DNA from 2 places in the Alteromonas sp. AMM-1 genome. Region 2 is predicted to be linked to the other one. Evidence: predicted binding sites of a transcription regulator. Region 2 holds the regulator's gene; the other holds the start of a gene.
What was found. Region 2 encodes sigma-54, which starts transcription at its own class of promoters, with help from an activator protein. Its sites were predicted from a motif close to GTTGGCACGNNNNTNGNNT; they were not measured.
Positions count from the first base shown of each region.

Region 1: ACLR2L_RS08765 (hemerythrin domain-containing protein) is a predicted target of sigma-54. The motif match lies at 2,437-2,455, and genes of this name have one in related genera.

Region 1 is NZ_JBLBUE010000036.1:17,832-26,348, reverse strand. It holds gene ACLR2L_RS08775 (DUF2878 domain-containing protein) at 1-475, opposite strand, end outside; gene ACLR2L_RS08770 (diacylglycerol kinase family protein) at 692-2,314, shown strand; gene ACLR2L_RS08765 (hemerythrin domain-containing protein) at 2,504-2,938, shown strand; gene ACLR2L_RS08760 (entericidin A/B family lipoprotein) at 3,050-3,178, opposite strand; gene ACLR2L_RS08755 (YqaE/Pmp3 family membrane protein) at 3,171-3,347, opposite strand; tRNA gene ACLR2L_RS08750 (tRNA-Leu) at 3,494-3,578, opposite strand; gene secG (preprotein translocase subunit SecG) at 3,586-3,942, opposite strand; gene tpiA (triose-phosphate isomerase) at 3,954-4,688, opposite strand; gene glmM (phosphoglucosamine mutase) at 4,801-6,144, opposite strand; gene folP (dihydropteroate synthase) at 6,154-6,984, opposite strand; gene ftsH (ATP-dependent zinc metalloprotease FtsH) at 7,105-8,517, opposite strand, start outside.
Region 2 is NZ_JBLBUE010000006.1:45,062-53,578, forward strand. It holds gene ACLR2L_RS02585 (DUF2145 domain-containing protein) at 1-127, shown strand, start outside; gene yiaA (inner membrane protein YiaA) at 137-526, shown strand; gene ACLR2L_RS02595 (hypothetical protein) at 584-760, opposite strand; gene ACLR2L_RS02600 (pyridoxal phosphate-dependent aminotransferase) at 907-2,091, opposite strand; gene ACLR2L_RS02605 (HPr family phosphocarrier protein) at 2,344-2,616, opposite strand; gene rapZ (RNase adapter RapZ) at 2,616-3,461, opposite strand; gene ptsN (PTS IIA-like nitrogen regulatory protein PtsN) at 3,492-3,941, opposite strand; gene hpf (ribosome hibernation promoting factor) at 3,954-4,241, opposite strand; gene ACLR2L_RS02625 (RNA polymerase factor sigma-54) at 4,266-5,744, opposite strand; gene lptB (LPS export ABC transporter ATP-binding protein) at 5,813-6,538, opposite strand; gene lptA (lipopolysaccharide transport periplasmic protein LptA) at 6,538-7,125, opposite strand; gene lptC (LPS export ABC transporter periplasmic protein LptC) at 7,094-7,657, opposite strand; gene kdsC (3-deoxy-manno-octulosonate-8-phosphatase KdsC) at 7,654-8,208, opposite strand; gene ACLR2L_RS02650 (KpsF/GutQ family sugar-phosphate isomerase) at 8,208-8,517, opposite strand, start outside.

The DNA of each region.
Region 1 (8,517 bases), on a different contig from region 2:
CAAATGCGAGCGGCATCAGCAATGCCCATAAAAACGCTAACAGGATTAACGTTAAACCTGATGAGTATCCGAATACGACGGCGCCAAAGCGCTCTCCTGCCAGGTAACTCAAAGGACCGCCCACCCCGCCTAATATTGAGGCTATCATTGGCCGTCGCGCCAGATAGGACAAGCTGTGTCTGAGTGTTACAGCAAAACTAATCCAGAGTGCGACGAGCCATATCGGTATGGGGATAAGACCACTCATTATGCTTTGTTGTGGAAAAGCAAACACACCCGAAATCGTGAGCAAACTGTCTAACGCAATCCCCGCACAAGCCACCCCAAGCAGGGTTCCCCCCTCTATCCATGGGTGTTTTACCATAAAAAAATGGCACACAAACAATATCAAGGCCACCCAAACATATTGATTTTGAAATAAAACCATCAACCACCAGATCAACTGAAACCCCAAAAAATTTGCTGCTGATTTCACACTGAAGTCCCCCGGGGTTGGCCAGAATGGATTGCCATATCTCATTAACGGCATGTTTATTGAAACACAGTCTGTTGATCGGTATGCAAAAACGAAAGACGAAATAAAAATCTGGTCACCGGTATTTTTGCTCAACACAGGGTGATACGTAACAACGCGTTCGTTAGTTCAGTGCCGAATTCGCTTTGTACTTCGCAGCTAATTAAGGATGTCTCAATGAAAATGGTGAAATATTATCTGGCAATAGGCCTACTACTCATAATCCTGGCATGGCAGTCTTCATTTTGGCTGATTAGCCTCTTAATGCTGTGGTGTAGTCTGGCACTCTTTGCAGTGAGTGCGGCATATTTGTCGGGCTATCCAGGCATTTTCCGCAAACGCGAAGATGGCAGGATCCCTTTGTACGTGCGCTGGCTCTTCATTCCATTTTTACTTGGCGTACAGTTGTACAACCTATACGCCAGAAAAACAGACAAAGTACCCAATATTCAGCAAATTACAGAACACTTGTACTTAGGTACCCGACTAACCAGTAGCGATATTGAAAAGTTGAGTTCGCAAGGGATTACATGCATTTTAGATGTAACAGCAGAGTTTGATAGCCTGGACTGGACATCGTATCGATACGATGTCGACTATCTAAACATCCCGGTGCTCGACCATACTTCACCCTCCCAGGTACAGCTCGCTACTGCCATTAACTGGATTGATCAACATCAGTTATCTGATAGCAAAATCCTGATCCATTGTGCGCTTGGACGAGGGCGCTCGGTATTTATCATGGCGGCCTATTTACTCGCTAGTAAACAGTGCGAAACCGTTGAAGAAGCCATGCAAGCAATTCAGCATATCCGCTCCACCGCCAGATTGAATTCTTCTCAGTTAAGCGCCTTAATTCGAATTCAGCAGAATGGCTTATTGCAATTAACTAAACGCCTTGCACTTATTGTAAATCCAGTGGCAGGGGGTGGGAAATGGTCGAAGCAGCAGCAAACTATACTGTCGCATTTGAATGCACACTTCACAGTGCGTATTTATGAAACACAAAAAGACGTTACCACCACACAATGTGCCCAACAAGCGGTTGCTGATAATAACGACATCCTGGTTGCCTGTGGTGGTGACGGTACCGTTACCGAAGTAGCCAGTATTGCAATTGAACAATGCAAAACGCTGGGAATTATTCCTTTGGGTACGGCCAATGCACTAAGCCAGGTAATTTACGGTAAACGCAGTGTATTAAACCCAATAGAAACAGCGTGTGAGGTATTGTGTGATCAATTCAGTACCACGGTAGATACTGCACGATGTAACAATAAGTTAATGCTATTAGTTTCAGCCATAGGATTTGAATCCAAAATGATTGAACACGCCGATCGCGAAGAAAAAAATGCAGGCGGGCAATTCGCCTATCTGGCTGGCTTATGGCAGGCAATCAGACAAAATGAACCTATTGAGGTAGCCGTTTCATTCGATAATCAGCCACCTGAAATAATCAACACAACATCGCTGGTGGTAGCGAATGCCGCACCTAAAACGACGGCGCTGGCACAAGGCGGTGAATTACCCGATATGAAAGACGGCAAACTCGACGTCACCTGGTTAAAAGCAGACACTGATACACCAATACTCAGTCTCGCAGAACTGGCGTTCAGCAATACTGAACACAAAGCCGAATCTGATAGCATTTTTCACAAACGCGTCAATCGAATAAACATACGATTTCCCGGGCTGTTACGCTATGTGATCGATGGTGAGGTTTACGAATCTGACTCTCTTGATATACAAACGGTACCGACCAGTCTTGACATGTTGGTAGATAAACGCCGGTTTAATTAAGTGGCGGAACCGGTCTGCAACAGCATGAGAATATTACAAACACCTCAGTAAATATTCCAGAACGAGTAAATAAAACATTGCCATGAAAACATATAATATCAATACAAATCATATACTTAAGATAAGGCACGAGGATTGCTAAAATAGTGATTATACCAATTGCTTATTCACTAACTAAGGAGTTTGACGATGACAATATTTGAAGTACTACGTCAGGATCATGAAAAACAACGACTGTTATTAAAAATTTTGTGCGAAACTCACGGCGATACGCCGGCCCGCAGGGAATATTTTGAAGAGTTAAAACAGGCGCTTCAGGAACATGCTACAGCCGAAGAGCGACACTTTTATATGCCCTTAATGAAACACGACAGTGCGGTGGATTTATCGCGTCACGGTATTGCTGAGCACCATGAAATTGATGAACTTATTGCCAAACTTGATTCTACTGACTGGAGCTCGCCGGTTTGGCTAAAGACACTAAAACAGCTAAGAGAACAAGTTGAACATCACCTGAATGACGAAGAACAAGGATTTTTTCAGGTTGCTGGTAAAATGCTTACCGCCAAACAGAAAAATGAACTCGCACAGTCATATCGGAAAGAGATGACCAGTCTGGCATAAGGCAGATTTATTGCACGAATCGAACAAGTCTTTCTGAAAACCAGGAAAACACGTTTATACAGGTATTTGCACGCTGTTTTGTAGTGCAAATACCTGCTGACAATCAGGCGATTATTCGCTATCTACTGCTTCCTGAATCGCTTTTCCGGCTTTTTCTATATCTTTACCTGCCCCTTCCAAGGTGGCACAACCTACAGAAAGACAAGCAACACATGCAATTATTAATAAGCGCTTAAACATCATCACTACCTTTATTATTGATCAATACAAAAAACGCGTGAATTACGCCAGGCAAGTACCCGAATATGGTAAGCAGGATATTGAGCCAAAACGTACCACATACACCCACTTTTAAGTACACACCCAATGGCGGCAAAATCAATGACGCCAATAGCTTAATTATTCCCATCAGAGCCTCTGCTTGTCCATTTTTGTAACGGGTTACCCGTTGTTAACTTAGCGCTGCACACACAAATTTGCAAAAACACTATGTAATACCACTGTTTTTGTTTGTTGCAGAAATAAAAAAGCCACCATAACGGTGGCTTTCAAATTTGGTGCGGAAAGCGGGACTTGAACCCGCACGGCCGAAGCCACCACCCCCTCAAGATGGCGTGTCTACCAATTCCACCACTTCCGCAAATTTCTTAGTTAGGTACATCCGACTTATCTTCTTGTGCCGGTGTTGCCGGCACATCAGAATCGGCTGGTGCTACTTGCTGAACCGCAGCAGGTACTTCCAGGTTTTCCCACTCATCTGTTGCGCTTTCACGCTGAGACGTTAAAGCACCTAACAACAGGCTAATGGCAAAAAACGCCGTAGCCAGAAAACCTGTGGTACGGGTCATAAAGTTACCAGAACCTGATGAACCGAATACCGTATTGGCGCCACCTGCACCAAACGACGCGCCCATGTCAGCGCCTTTACCTTGTTGAATTAATACAAATCCAATCAGTAAGAGTGCTACCACAAGGTACGCGACTAACAATGCTTGATATAACATTCTTTGTCCTCTTAACCTGCCGCTTGGCAAATCTTCCTAAAATCATCCACCTTCAGACTAGCGCCACCTATGAGGCCACCGTCGATGTCGGCTTGTGCAAACAGTTCTTCAGCATTATCTGCTTTAACACTGCCGCCATATAAAATCTGTATATTCGCCGCCACATTGGCATCGAATTTTGCCAGGTGACCACGGATAAACGCGTGGGCATCCTGTGCTTGCTCGGGAGACGCTGTCACGCCTGTGCCTATGGCCCAAATAGGTTCATAGGCGATGACTGTTTTACTTAACTGCTCTGCAGTTAACGATACAGTCAGTGCATCCAGCTGAGCCGCCAGAAACCCTTCTAACTCCCCTGCTTCGCGTGTAGCCAGGCTTTCGCCTACGCAAATAATCGGCACCAAACCACTTTCAATCGCTTTAAGTGCCTTCGCTGCTACCAACGCATTACTTTCGCAGTGGTCTTCGCGGCGCTCTGAGTGGCCAACAATCACATACCGACAACCAAACTCTTTCAGCATTTCAGCGGAAATGTCACCTGTGTGGGCGCCATTATCCAACTCGCTTAACGTTTGTCCACCAAGCGCAAAGTCTGGTGCAACAAAACTGCCAAGAAAACACGCAGGAGGACAAATTATAACATCAACTGCGTCGGCATCTACGCCGTGCATTAGACTGCTAAATTCGCTCACCAATGAACGGTTTCCGTTCATTTTCCAGTTTCCTGCAACGATTGGCTTTCTCATACGCTTCTCGGTCTCGGTTTTTGACTCTATCCCAGTGTCAGAGCGGGCGTGATATTAACTATTCCCACTGCATTATACAAGTGGAAAAACCATTTTCTCTGTCTAAAAACAATCAACTGGCGACATTACGAACAGCTGCCGCTATTTTCTCTGCCTGAGTGGTTGAAGCCAGTTCATCATCCGACTCTACCATCACGCGAATTAGCGGTTCGGTACCACTTTTGCGCAATAAGACCCGACCGCGCTTGCCCAGTGTCGCCTCAGCTTCACGCTTCGCTTGCAGAACAGCTTCAGATTCCAGTGGATCAATGCCCTTATCCTCAAAACGCACGTTCACAAGGGTTTGCGGATATTTATCAAAGCCACCGGCTAGTTCATATAACGACATATTTGCACGCAGCATCGCCGTTAGCACCTGCAATCCCGCTACTATGCCGTCTCCTGTAGAAGCAAGATTCAGGTTTAACACGTGTCCGGAGTTCTCACCGCCGATGCTCCAGCCTTTTTGCTGAAGTAATTCCATTACGTAGCGGTCGCCTACTTTGGAACGGACAAACGGTACGCCAAGTTTACTGAGAGCATTTTCAAGACCCAGATTACTCATTAGCGTCCCTACCACGCCGCCATTCAAGCGACCTGATCTCAGTGCATCGCGAGCAATGATATACAGGATCTGATCACCATCGATTACGTTACCCTGATTGTCGACCATCATTATACGGTCGCCGTCACCATCGAGTGCAAAGCCCAGGTCTGCGCCCGATTCAACTACTCTGTCAACGATGGCTTTCATCGAAGTAGCGCCCACTCGGTCATTAATATTCAACCCATTGGGTGAGGTGCCAATTTCAATGACATCAGCGCCCAGTTCCGACAACACCAATGGCGCAATGTGATAGGTTGCGCCGTGTGCACAGTCCACCACAATCTTTAAGCCTTTTAACGACAAATCCGATGGGAAGGTACCTTTACAAAACTCAATGTAGCGCCCGGCTGCGTCGTTAATCCGTGTGGCTTTACCCAACTTGTTAGACGCAACACAGGTCATGGGTTCATCCATCATGGCTTCAATGGCAATTTCTATGTCATCGTCAAGTTTAAAACCGTCAGCAGAGAAAAACTTAATGCCGTTGTCGTAGTAAGGGTTATGTGAGGCGCTGATAACAATACCAGCCTCTGAACGGAACGTTTTGGTTAAATACGCTATCGCTGGTGTAGGCATGGGGCCTAATAAACCGATATTGATACCCGCTGCGGACAACCCTGCTTCAAGCGCAGATTCAAGCATGTAACCGGAAATACGCGTGTCTTTCCCAATCAGTACTTTATTTGTGCCCTGACCTGCCAATACCTTACCGGCGGCCCACCCAAGCTTTGTTACAAATTCCGGGTTAATGGCGCTTTCGCCCACCTTGCCACGAATACCATCGGTACCAAAATATTTCCTTTCCCCCATGGGATCCCCTTATTGTTTTTTGTACTTATTAAATGCGTTTACTATCGCAATCACATCACGCGTTTGCGCTACATCGTGAACCCGCAAAATGTGCGCGCCCATCTGTGCTGCAATAGTGGCCAGTGCCAGGCTGCCGGCTAACCGCTGATCAACAGGTTTATTGATGACCTGGCCAATCATCGATTTACGAGACATGCCAATTAACAAAGGCATCCCGAAACGATGAAATAAAGCTAAATCAGCGAGTAACGCATAATTGTGCTCAAGAGTTTTACCGAAGCCAAAACCCGGGTCAAGCAGGATTTTGTTTTTATCAATGCCCGCGTCAAGACAAGCATTTATGCGACTGATTAAAAATGCTTCAACCTCAGCAGTAACATCACTATACACTGGTTTATTCTGCATACTGGCTGGATCACCCTGCATGTGCATTAAGCACACAGGTACACCGTGCTTTGCTACAACATCCAGCGCACCGGGTAACTGTAAGGCCCTGACGTCATTAATAAAATCAGCACCAGCGTGAAGGGCAGCATCCATTATTTCAGGCTTACTGGTATCTATGGAAATTATCACGTCAGAATGTTTACGAATAGCTTCTACTACCGGTACTACTCTGCGCAACTCCTCATCAATAGTCACTTCTGGGGCACCAGGGCGGGTTGATTCACCACCAATATCAATAATGGTTGCCCCCTCAGACTCCATGGCTAAAGCCTGCGTGAGCGCATTGTCTATGGAATTGTGTCTACCACCATCAGAAAATGAATCAGGTGTTACATTGAGAATGCCCATAACCTGGGGCGAGGTTCGGCTAAGTACTAAATGCCTTATTTGCATATTGATACCATTGAATTTACCAGTACTTCTTTCGATGAAAATCAGATTGGACACTGGACTGATATTGCAAGCATAACAAAAAAAGCGCCGGTTTCGGCGCTTTTCTATTACTGTTAAACCTTAACCTGGCAAGTCACCTGGTTTGCCAACAGCAGGTTTATCTGTGGAGTCGCGGGCAATGTCACTGTCTTTTACCGTTGCACCACCACTTGGCTTACCACCATCCGATGAACGATCATCCCAACCTGCTGGTGGGCGAACATCACGACGAGCCATCAAATCGTCAATCTGCTTAGCATCAATGGTTTCATACTTCATCAATGCATCTTTCATGGAATGAAGAATATCAATATTCTCTTCCAGAATTTGCTTGGCCCGATCGTAGTTACGATCAATAACCGACTTGATTTCCGCGTCAATAGCGCGAGCGGTATCATCTGACATATGAGAAGCCTTGGACATAGATCTGCCCAGGAATACTTCACCTTCTTCCTCCGCGTACAGCATTGGACCCATTTTGTCAGATAAGCCCCATTGCGTTACCATTTTGCGGGCAATGTCAGTAGCGCGTTCAATATCATTTGACGCACCAGTGGTGACTTTATCATTGCCATAAATAATGGCTTCTGCCAGACGTCCACCGAACAAACTGGATATCATACATTCCAGATGTTGTTTGGTGTGGCTAACGCGGTCCTGCTCAGGCAGATACATGGTTACACCCAGCGCACGTCCGCGCGGAATAATAGAGACCTTGTAAACCGGATCATGTTCAGGCACCAGGCGCCCCACTATAGCGTGGCCAGCTTCGTGGTATGCAGTCATGGTTTTCTCTTCTTCAGACATCACCATTGACTTGCGCTCAGAACCCATCATGATTTTATCTTTGGCTTTTTCAAACTCTTCCATCGACACCAGACGGCGGTTTGCACGAGCTGCAAATAAAGCAGCTTCGTTCACCAGGTTTGCCAGGTCAGCACCCGAGAAGCCCGGTGTACCACGTGCAATTACGGAAGGCTTAACGTCGTCGGCAACCGGTACTTTGCGAATGTGCACCTTAAGGATTTGTTCACGACCGCGAATATCCGGCAAACCAACCACAACCTGACGATCAAAACGACCAGGACGCAACAAGGCTGGGTCCAGTACATCTGGGCGGTTAGTGGCGGCAATCACAATAATGCCTTCATGACCTTCAAAGCCGTCCATTTCAACCAGCATTTGGTTCAGTGTTTGCTCGCGCTCGTCGTGGCCTCCGCCTAATCCGGCACCACGCTGACGGCCTACCGCGTCAATTTCGTCAATAAAGATGATACAAGGTGCGGCTTTGCGCGCTTGTTCAAACATGTCACGAACACGGGAAGCACCCACACCCACAAACATTTCTACGAAATCAGACCCTGATATAGTAAAGAAAGGCACTTTTGCTTCACCGGCAATGGCTTTTGCCAACAGTGTTTTACCTGTTCCCGGCGGACCAACCATTAATACGCCTTTTGGAATTTTACCGCCAAGCTTTTGGAATTTTGAAGG
Region 2 (8,517 bases):
GCTGAACGATCACAAAGGGAAAGTCGCTACGGCCACATTCGGCAGTTTACAGCGCTACATGAGCAAGTACGGATTATCTGAGCAGGCTGTGATCATGCAGTCAGACGGCTCTATCACTGTGTTATAAGGATATATTATGAAACCAACCAAAGCATTTAGCATTGCCTCTGCCATCGCCCTGGCAACCGGTTCGGTGGCTTACCTGCTGGGACTTTACAACGCCACTATGATGTTAAACGAAAAAGGGTATTACTTTGCCGTTTTACTGCTAGGCCTGTTTGGCGTAGTGTCTCTGCAAAAAAGTATACGCGATAAGCTGGCGGGTATTATGGTTACCAAGCCTTATATGGTGGCTTGCGTGGCCGCTACCGCTGCCGGCATTGCATTACTGGTGATTGGTTTGGTGAATGCCGACCTGTTACTGAGTGAGAAAGGCTTTTTTGGCATGGCCTATACGCTGAGTTTGTTCGCCGCTATTGCAGTGCAGAAAAACGTTCGCGACAGTGCCGAAATACAGCCTGAATAATTTATCCGGGTTGCAATTCCATACAATCTGAACGGCTGAGCAATAGTGTCAGCCGTTCTACTGCACAGCACTACTGCTGAATTGCAGATCCGCCAACACCCAGTACATTCCCACCTGAAATAATGACAAAGCGCCTGCCATGGATAAACTTAGTGGTGTGCTCAATGTGAGTGAAAACGTGATCGCAAAGGCCGCGATAAATAAACCGACTAGTACCCAGAATGCTGGTTTCATAGAGATGTCTCCTTAACGCCATTTAATGTGATGTAAGGAGTATGAGTGAAAATATTAATTAGAGAAAACGGGACTAATCGATAGCGTTAATCTTAAAAAGCAATCAAGCCCCGCCAACAGGTGCGGGGCATGGTTACTTAAATTGATTAAGCGTAAACAGCTTTCAACGCGTTCACACAAGCATCGGTTTCTTCAGGTGTTCCCACACTGATACGTGACCAGGTGTCGTAGCCCGGCCAGGTGCGGCCTACTACTTTAATGCCTAATGCCCGCATTTTGGTTGCGAATTCTTCATGCGGCATGCCGGTGTCCATGTAAATAAAATTGCCCTGTGGGTTTTTAGCATACGGACGGCCCAACGCTTCTGCTGCCGCGGTTAACTTAGCGCGCTCTTTACTCACGTAATTGCGCATTGTATTGAGGTTTTCCAAATCTTCCATGCTGGCCATGCCGGCAACCAGACCAAGATAATTTACACCACCCATGCGCAGCGCACGACCCATTTGCTTCGCCTGTTCGGCTGGCATTATGGCGTAACCCAGGCGCTGGCCTGCCATGGCGTGAATTTTCGAGAAGGTACGACAAATAACCACGTTGTAACCGTCGGCCGCCAGTTTAGACTGAACGTTTGATGGATAGGCATCCGACATTTCGATGTAGGCTTCGTCAATAAACACCTGGGCTTTTTGCGAAACCCGCTTGGCAAACGCAGTGAGTTTTGCTGGGTCAAGCGCGCGACCGGTTGGGTTGTTAGGGTTACAAATATACACCGCAGTGGTGTCATCGGTTACCGCAGCTTCAATGGCATCTAAATCGAAGTCCATGTTAGCGTCGAGCGGCACGTAAGTGACGTCGGCACCCATAAACTCGGCGCCACGGGGAATGCCTTCGTAGGTCGCTACAGACGTAACCAGCTTATTGCCGTTTTTAGTGATCCAATCGGCGTAGCCAAACAGGATAGGTGATGAGCCGTTGGTTACTACAATCTGATCTTCCGATACGCCTTCCTGGGCGGCAATTTTTTTCACCAGCACATCCACGGTGGCATCTGCATAACGACAGAGGTTAAACAGTTCGCCCTGCATGGCTTTTACCGCTTTGGCAGAAGGACCAAACGCGTTTTCATTTGAAGAAAGACGGATTAATCCATCGTTTAAATTTGGTGTTGCCGACGGGAAGTGATCGGTTTTCATTCCCGCTGCACTTAGTTCTTTCACACTCGAATCCACACACGCTGACAACGCAGCGGCACCCGCACCAATTCCGACAGTTTTTAGCCATTTGCGGCGTGAGGAATCAACAGGTGGTAAGTTTTGCATTTCACGTTTCATAGGCTGCTCTGTTCAGGGTTATAAAGTATACGGAATATCCAGATTAATTATTAATCACAGGCAATGCAATACCCCTATATAAATCAATCAGATGAAATAGGCAGTTCAGAGCAGAGATCAGGATAAACTTACAAAAAATGCGGATAAGTTGCAGTTTAATGGTTGGGCCATTAAAAAATGTTGTGCAAAATGGAGGGAATTTGAGGGTTATGTCCGGTATTCACAGGTGAACACCGGACAGGTGACGGGGTATTATTCGTCTTCGTTGAAGCGTCCAACGATGAGTGACTCTACAGCATCCATCGCTTCTGCAGCCTGGTCGCCCTCACAAATAATATCCACCTGTTCACCCTGGTGGCTTTCAAGCATCATCAGGCCTAATACGCTGTTGGCGTTACATTCGTTATCGCCCTTTTTCACAATAATAGTGGCTGTAAACTGATTCGCTAATTGTACTAATTGCGTAGCAGCACGTGCATGTAAGCCAAGTTTGTTTACTATGGTCAGTGTTTTTTCAATACGCATTATCGGTTGAGCTCGCGGTGGCGGATTTGTACATCCGGGTGTTTATCACTAAAGAGTTTGGCTAACGTTTGCGCCACAAATACCGAGCGGTGTTGCCCGCCGGTGCAGCCTATAGCAATAGTTACATAGCTGCGGTTATTGCGTTCGAGGTGCGGCAACCAGGTGGTCAGCAAATTCTGAATTTGCCAGATAAACTTGGTAACGATGGGTTGTGATCCAAGAAATGCTTCTACCGGAGAGTCTAAACCGGTTAAATGTTTCAAATCCGGCTCCCAGTGTGGGTTGGGTAAAAAGCGCGCGTCGAACACGTAATCGGCGTCTTTAGGGATGCCGTGTTTAAAGCCGAAAGACTCAAACACCAACACTAAACGGGAACTCTTTTTGCCCAGGATCCGTTCGCGGATCAGTTCAGCCAGCTGGTGGATTGACAGATTGTCGGTGTCGATATACAAATCTGCGCGTTCGGTAACCGGGGCGAGCAGTTCGCGCTCTGCCTGGATGGATTCGGCCAGTGATTTGTTAAGCTTTGCCAGTGGATGCAAACGACGTGTTTCGCTGAATCGCTTAACCAGGATATCGTCGCTGGCATCAATATACACGATGGTCATTGTCCAGGACGAGGGCAAATAATCCAGAATTTCAACCAATTCATCCGGGTCTTTTGGCAGGTTACGCACATCAATACTTACCGCAACCTGATCGTATTCATCTACTACAGTGTGAGTAAGCGTGGGCAGCAAATTTACCGGAATGTTGTCAACACAGTAATAACCCAGGTCTTCCAGTGCGCGTAACGCAACAGATTTACCTGAGCCAGAGCGCCCGCTGATAATGATGAGTTTCATGTGTAGCCCAGTTCCTTGTTAGCCGGTTGTTCAACCATCACAGAGAGCAGCAATAACCTCTTCTTTGGTTTCGGCTCCACGAATGGCTTTGATAATATCTTTCTGACTGAGTTTACCTGCGATAGTTGCCAAAGTCTGCAAGTGGCCTTGAGTTTGATTTTCCGGCACTAATATCGCAAAGAAAATATCGACGGGCTTATCGTCAATGGCGTCAAAGTCAATAGCGGGCGTAGTCGTCACCACCACGGCGGTCACTTTGGATAAATCTGCCAGCCTGCCGTGCGGCAGTGCAATACCATTGCCAATACCAGTACTGCCTACTTTCTCCCTGGCCATCAATGCACTGAGCACTGTTTCCTTGTCGATTTCGGGACTCGTCTGAGCGGCGATATCACTGATAATTTCAAGAATTCGTTTCTTGCTATTGCACTGAACCGCACACTCGGTGCGGTCCAGGCTCACTAACGCTTGTATATTCATAAGGTTGGTGACTTAATGTTTTTTGAGCTTTTCCTTGTGCTTGATAACCTGTCTATCCAGTTTGTCTACCATGCTATCAATCGCCGCGTACATATCGGAATCTTCAGACGAAGCAAACACTTCAGCACCGCTTAAGTGCACTGTAGCTTCCGCTTTTTGACTCAGTTTTTCAACATTCAGGATCACATGCACATTGGATATGTGATCGAAGTGTCGCTCCAGTTTAGTAAATTTTGTCTCAACATAATTACGCAAAGAATCGGTAATCTCAACGTGATGACCTGAAAGATTAATTTGCATAGTTCGTCTTCCTTATATTTCAGCCTAAATGAGGCTCTTGCGTTGGTTAGACGGTGGAATCGAAAGCGATTCCCGGTATTTTGCTATTGTCCGCCGGGCAACCATAATGCCTTGATCAGCCAACAATTGAGCAATCTTGCTATCGCTGAGCGGTTTACTGGGCTTTTCTGCGGCAACCAGTTTCTTAATTAACGCACGAATTGCTGTAGACGAACATTCGCCGCCAGACTCAGTGGCAACATGGCTGGAGAAGAAGTACTTCAACTCAAAAATACCACGCGGTGTGTGCATGTACTTTTGTGTTGTCACGCGCGAAATGGTGGACTCGTGCATATCTACCATTTCTGCCACGTCATTCAGTACCATGGGCTTCATCATTTCCGGCCCGTGTTCAAAAAAGCCAAGTTGCTGTTGCACAATACAGTTTGCCACTTTCATCAGCGTTTCGTTACGCGATTCCAGGCTCTTAATGAACCATTTGGCTTCCTGCATATGTGAACGGATAAACTGTGAATCTGAGCTGTTACGCGCTTGGCGACTCATGGCCGCGTACTGCTGGTTAACGCTCAGTTTCGGTAAACTATCCGGATTGAGTTCTACCATCCATCGACCATTGCGCTTGGTCACCGACACATCCGGGATCACGTATTCAGGCTCTTTGGTAATAAGAGCACTGCCAGGACGGGGGTTAAGTGTTTGCAACAAACGCATGGCTTCACGCAAATCGTCCTCTTTTAGACGCGATTTACGCATAAGGGTTCGATAATCTTTACTGCCAAGTAAGTCGGCGTATTCGTCGATCAGCATTTTTGCTTCGTTCAGCCAGGGCGTATCTTCGGCAAATTGCTTTAACTGAACCAGAAGGCACTCCTGTGGCGTCCGTGAACCAGAACCAATCGGGTCGAACATTTGAATGCGTTTCAGTACGCATTCCACTTCGTCCATTTCTATGGGCTCATCCACATCGTCTTCAGAATTTACGCTTTGAAGAATGTCGTCCAGGCTAACCGTTAAATATCCTGATTCGTCAATTGAGTCGATGATAGCGATAGCTATAGCCCGGTCTACATCGCTGAATGGGGTTAAACGCATCTGCCAAAGCAAATGGTCCTGAATGTTGTCGGTGGTTTCACCCTGAAAAATTTGTTCGTCGTCGTTAGATGACGGGCCCGGTGCAGGGGCCGAGCCTGCTGAGTAGTATTCGTCCCAGGTGCTGTCGATGGGAAGTTCATCGGGTAATTCGTTCTTCTCCAGCGCTTCGTTGGTATCCATACTGTCGCTGCTGGTACTGGGTTGCGCCTCGTTGTCGGCATCCAGGTTGTTTCTTTCAAAGTGGTCGGTATCGCTACTTTCGTCTATTTCCAGCAGTGGATTAGCGTCTAGTGCTTCCTGAATTTCCTGCTGTAAATCCAGCGTAGAAAGTTGCAGCAGCTTAATAGCCTGCTGTAACTGCGGCGTCATGGTAAGTTGTTGACTAAATTTGAGTTGTAAAGATGGTTTCATCTACTTCTTTTCTTAACGCCCTGTTATTGGATGGGGTATTGCATCAAGCTTTTTCATATTTACCTTAACTATAGCCTGAATTGCTCACCAAGGTATACATCCTTCACTTTTTGATTACTTAAAACCTCTTCTGCGGTGCCCTGGGCTATCAGTTCACCCTGGCTCACTATGTATGCTTTCTCGCACACATCAAGGGTTTCCCGCACGTTGTGGTCGGTAATTAATATACCGATATCCCTATCCCGCAAATGCTGAATGATCTTCTTTATATCATTAACCGAAATTGGGTCAACACCTGCAAAGGGTTCGTCCAGCAAAATAAATTTGGGATTGGCCGCCAGAGCCCGGGCAATCTCTACCCGACGGCGCTCACCACCCGATAAACTCATGCCTGTACTATTGCGTATATGGTTGATATTAAATTCATCAAGCAGGGCATCGGCTTCATTCTGGCGTTCATCTGCACTTAAATCTTTACGCGTTTGCAGAATAGCCATGATGTTGTCGAATACGCTGAGTTTGCGAAAAATAGACGCTTCCTGCGGCAAATAGCCAATGCCATGGCGCGCGCGTTCATGCATGGGCTGGCGGGTTAGATCCATGTCGCCAATGCGTATGTCGCCTTTGTCCAGTGGCACCAATCCAACGATCATGTAAAACGTAGTGGTTTTACCTGCGCCATTAGGGCCGAGTAAACCTACAATCTGGCCGCTTGACACTTCAACACTAACGTCCCGTACCACCTGGCGGGATTTATAGGATTTTGCCAGGTGTTTCGCTGTGAGTACTGCCATTAGCGCTGGTCTTCCTTAGCATCGGTATCAGGTGTGGGATTCTTGGGCTTTTTGTCCTGCTTATCTTGCTTTTCCTGCTTTAATGCATCAATAGTTTGGGTGCTGAATACCGTGGTAACACGGCCAGTGCCACTGCCATCGCCTTTGGCGATCAGTTGCTCTTTTTCCATGTTGTACACAATAGAGTCACCTTTCACCACAGAGCTGTTTTGCAGTAGTTCTGCTTTGCCGGTTAGCGAGATCGTGCGGCTACCTACTTCGTAGCGAATTTCAAATGCCTTGGCTTCCACTGTGCGACCATCATCCAGCTTTTGGCGGTAAATAGCAGGCTTGCCCGTGGCAGAAAACACTTCTTTACCTTTGCCTTCAGTGGCTTCTACTTCTACCCGGTCGGCCAGAATATTCAGGCTGCCTTGTACAATTTGTACGTTGTCGATAAACACCGACTTTTTATTTTTACCGTCTAAGAATTGTGATTCAGCTTTTAGCTCTATCGGCTTTTTAAAGTCCGATTGTTCTGCATAAGCAGTGGTTGCTAACACAGCTAGTGCAGCACTAGTTAGCAGGCTGATAAGTGGTTTGTACATGTTGATTTAACTCATAAGTTTTATTCAGCAAATCGGCCGTTAATCCATTGCTTTGAATAGTAAATTCAGGTCCGGAAATCACAACGTGAGCTTCTGATACCATCGACTGTTTGTCCAGATCTATTTCCAGATAATCGGTTTCAACCCGTTGTACAAAGTCGTCCGGGTTTTTACTCACAATCACCACGTTGTTTTCTAACTGGATCATATTGTTATCGTAAAGTGTACCTTCGCTGGCCACTACCTGCCATGGCGGCTCGCCCGATGTCTGATAGATAGTATATTGCGGTGCCAGAAAGAGCACAAAGCCTAAAAACTGATAATGTTCCATTCGCGATGAAAAGACTTGTTGAATACGGTTGCCTTCTTCGTCATATATAGTGGTGGTGAGATTGCGCGCCTGGTAGGTTGGCGTAAGGGCACGGGCATCTTCATCCATTACCTGCTTGGGTGGCTCTTCCATTAAGCCGGGTAAATACAGCCCTAATGCCAGAATAAACAGGCCGGCAATAATTAATCCCAGTCGGCTCATACACTGGCCCCAAGAATGCCTTTCAATTTGCCTTTTGCCTGCAATATGGTGTCGCATACTTCCCGCACGGCACCAAATCCGCCTGGCAAGGTGGTTACCCAGTTAGCCTGCGCAATCACCTGAGGATGGGCATCTCTAACAGCAATATGCACGGCAGAATGTTCGAACATGCCGGTATCGGGCATATCATCGCCAATGGCGGCTACGTCCTGCGGTTTGATGTTGAGTTTTTTAAGCAGGGCAGCCAGTGCGTCAGCTTTGTTCTCTTCGCCCTGAATGATGTGCTGTACCGTGAGCGATTTCATGCGATTAGCCACAATGGCAGACGTTCGACCGGTAATAACAGCAACTTCCACACCGGCGTTAATCAGCGCTTTTATCCCGTAACCATCACGGGTGTGAAAGGCCTTCAGTTCTTCACCATTATTGCCCAAATAAATTCTGCCGTCGGAAAACACGCCGTCTACGTCACATACCAATAATCGCAGTGTGCGTAACTGCTTGAATTGCTTTAACGCTATCGGCCCATAAAGGGTATCAACGGTATTCATTAAATTACTCCGGCTTTTAACAACATATGCATGTTAAAGGCACCAATAGGCTGTCTGTTTTCGTTTACTACCAGTAATGCGCTGATTTTGTAGCTTTCCATCAGATTCAGGGCTTCTACAGCAAGTTCCCCTGCCTGAGACGTTTTACAGCCTTTAGTCATCACATTTGCCACTGCCGTGGCGTGAATATCTACCCGGGCATCCAGCAAACGTCGCAAGTCGCCGTCAGTAAATACGCCAAGTAATTCATTGTGTTCATTAACGATGCCGGTAAGTCCTAATCCCTTTTTGGATATTTCCAGCAGAGCC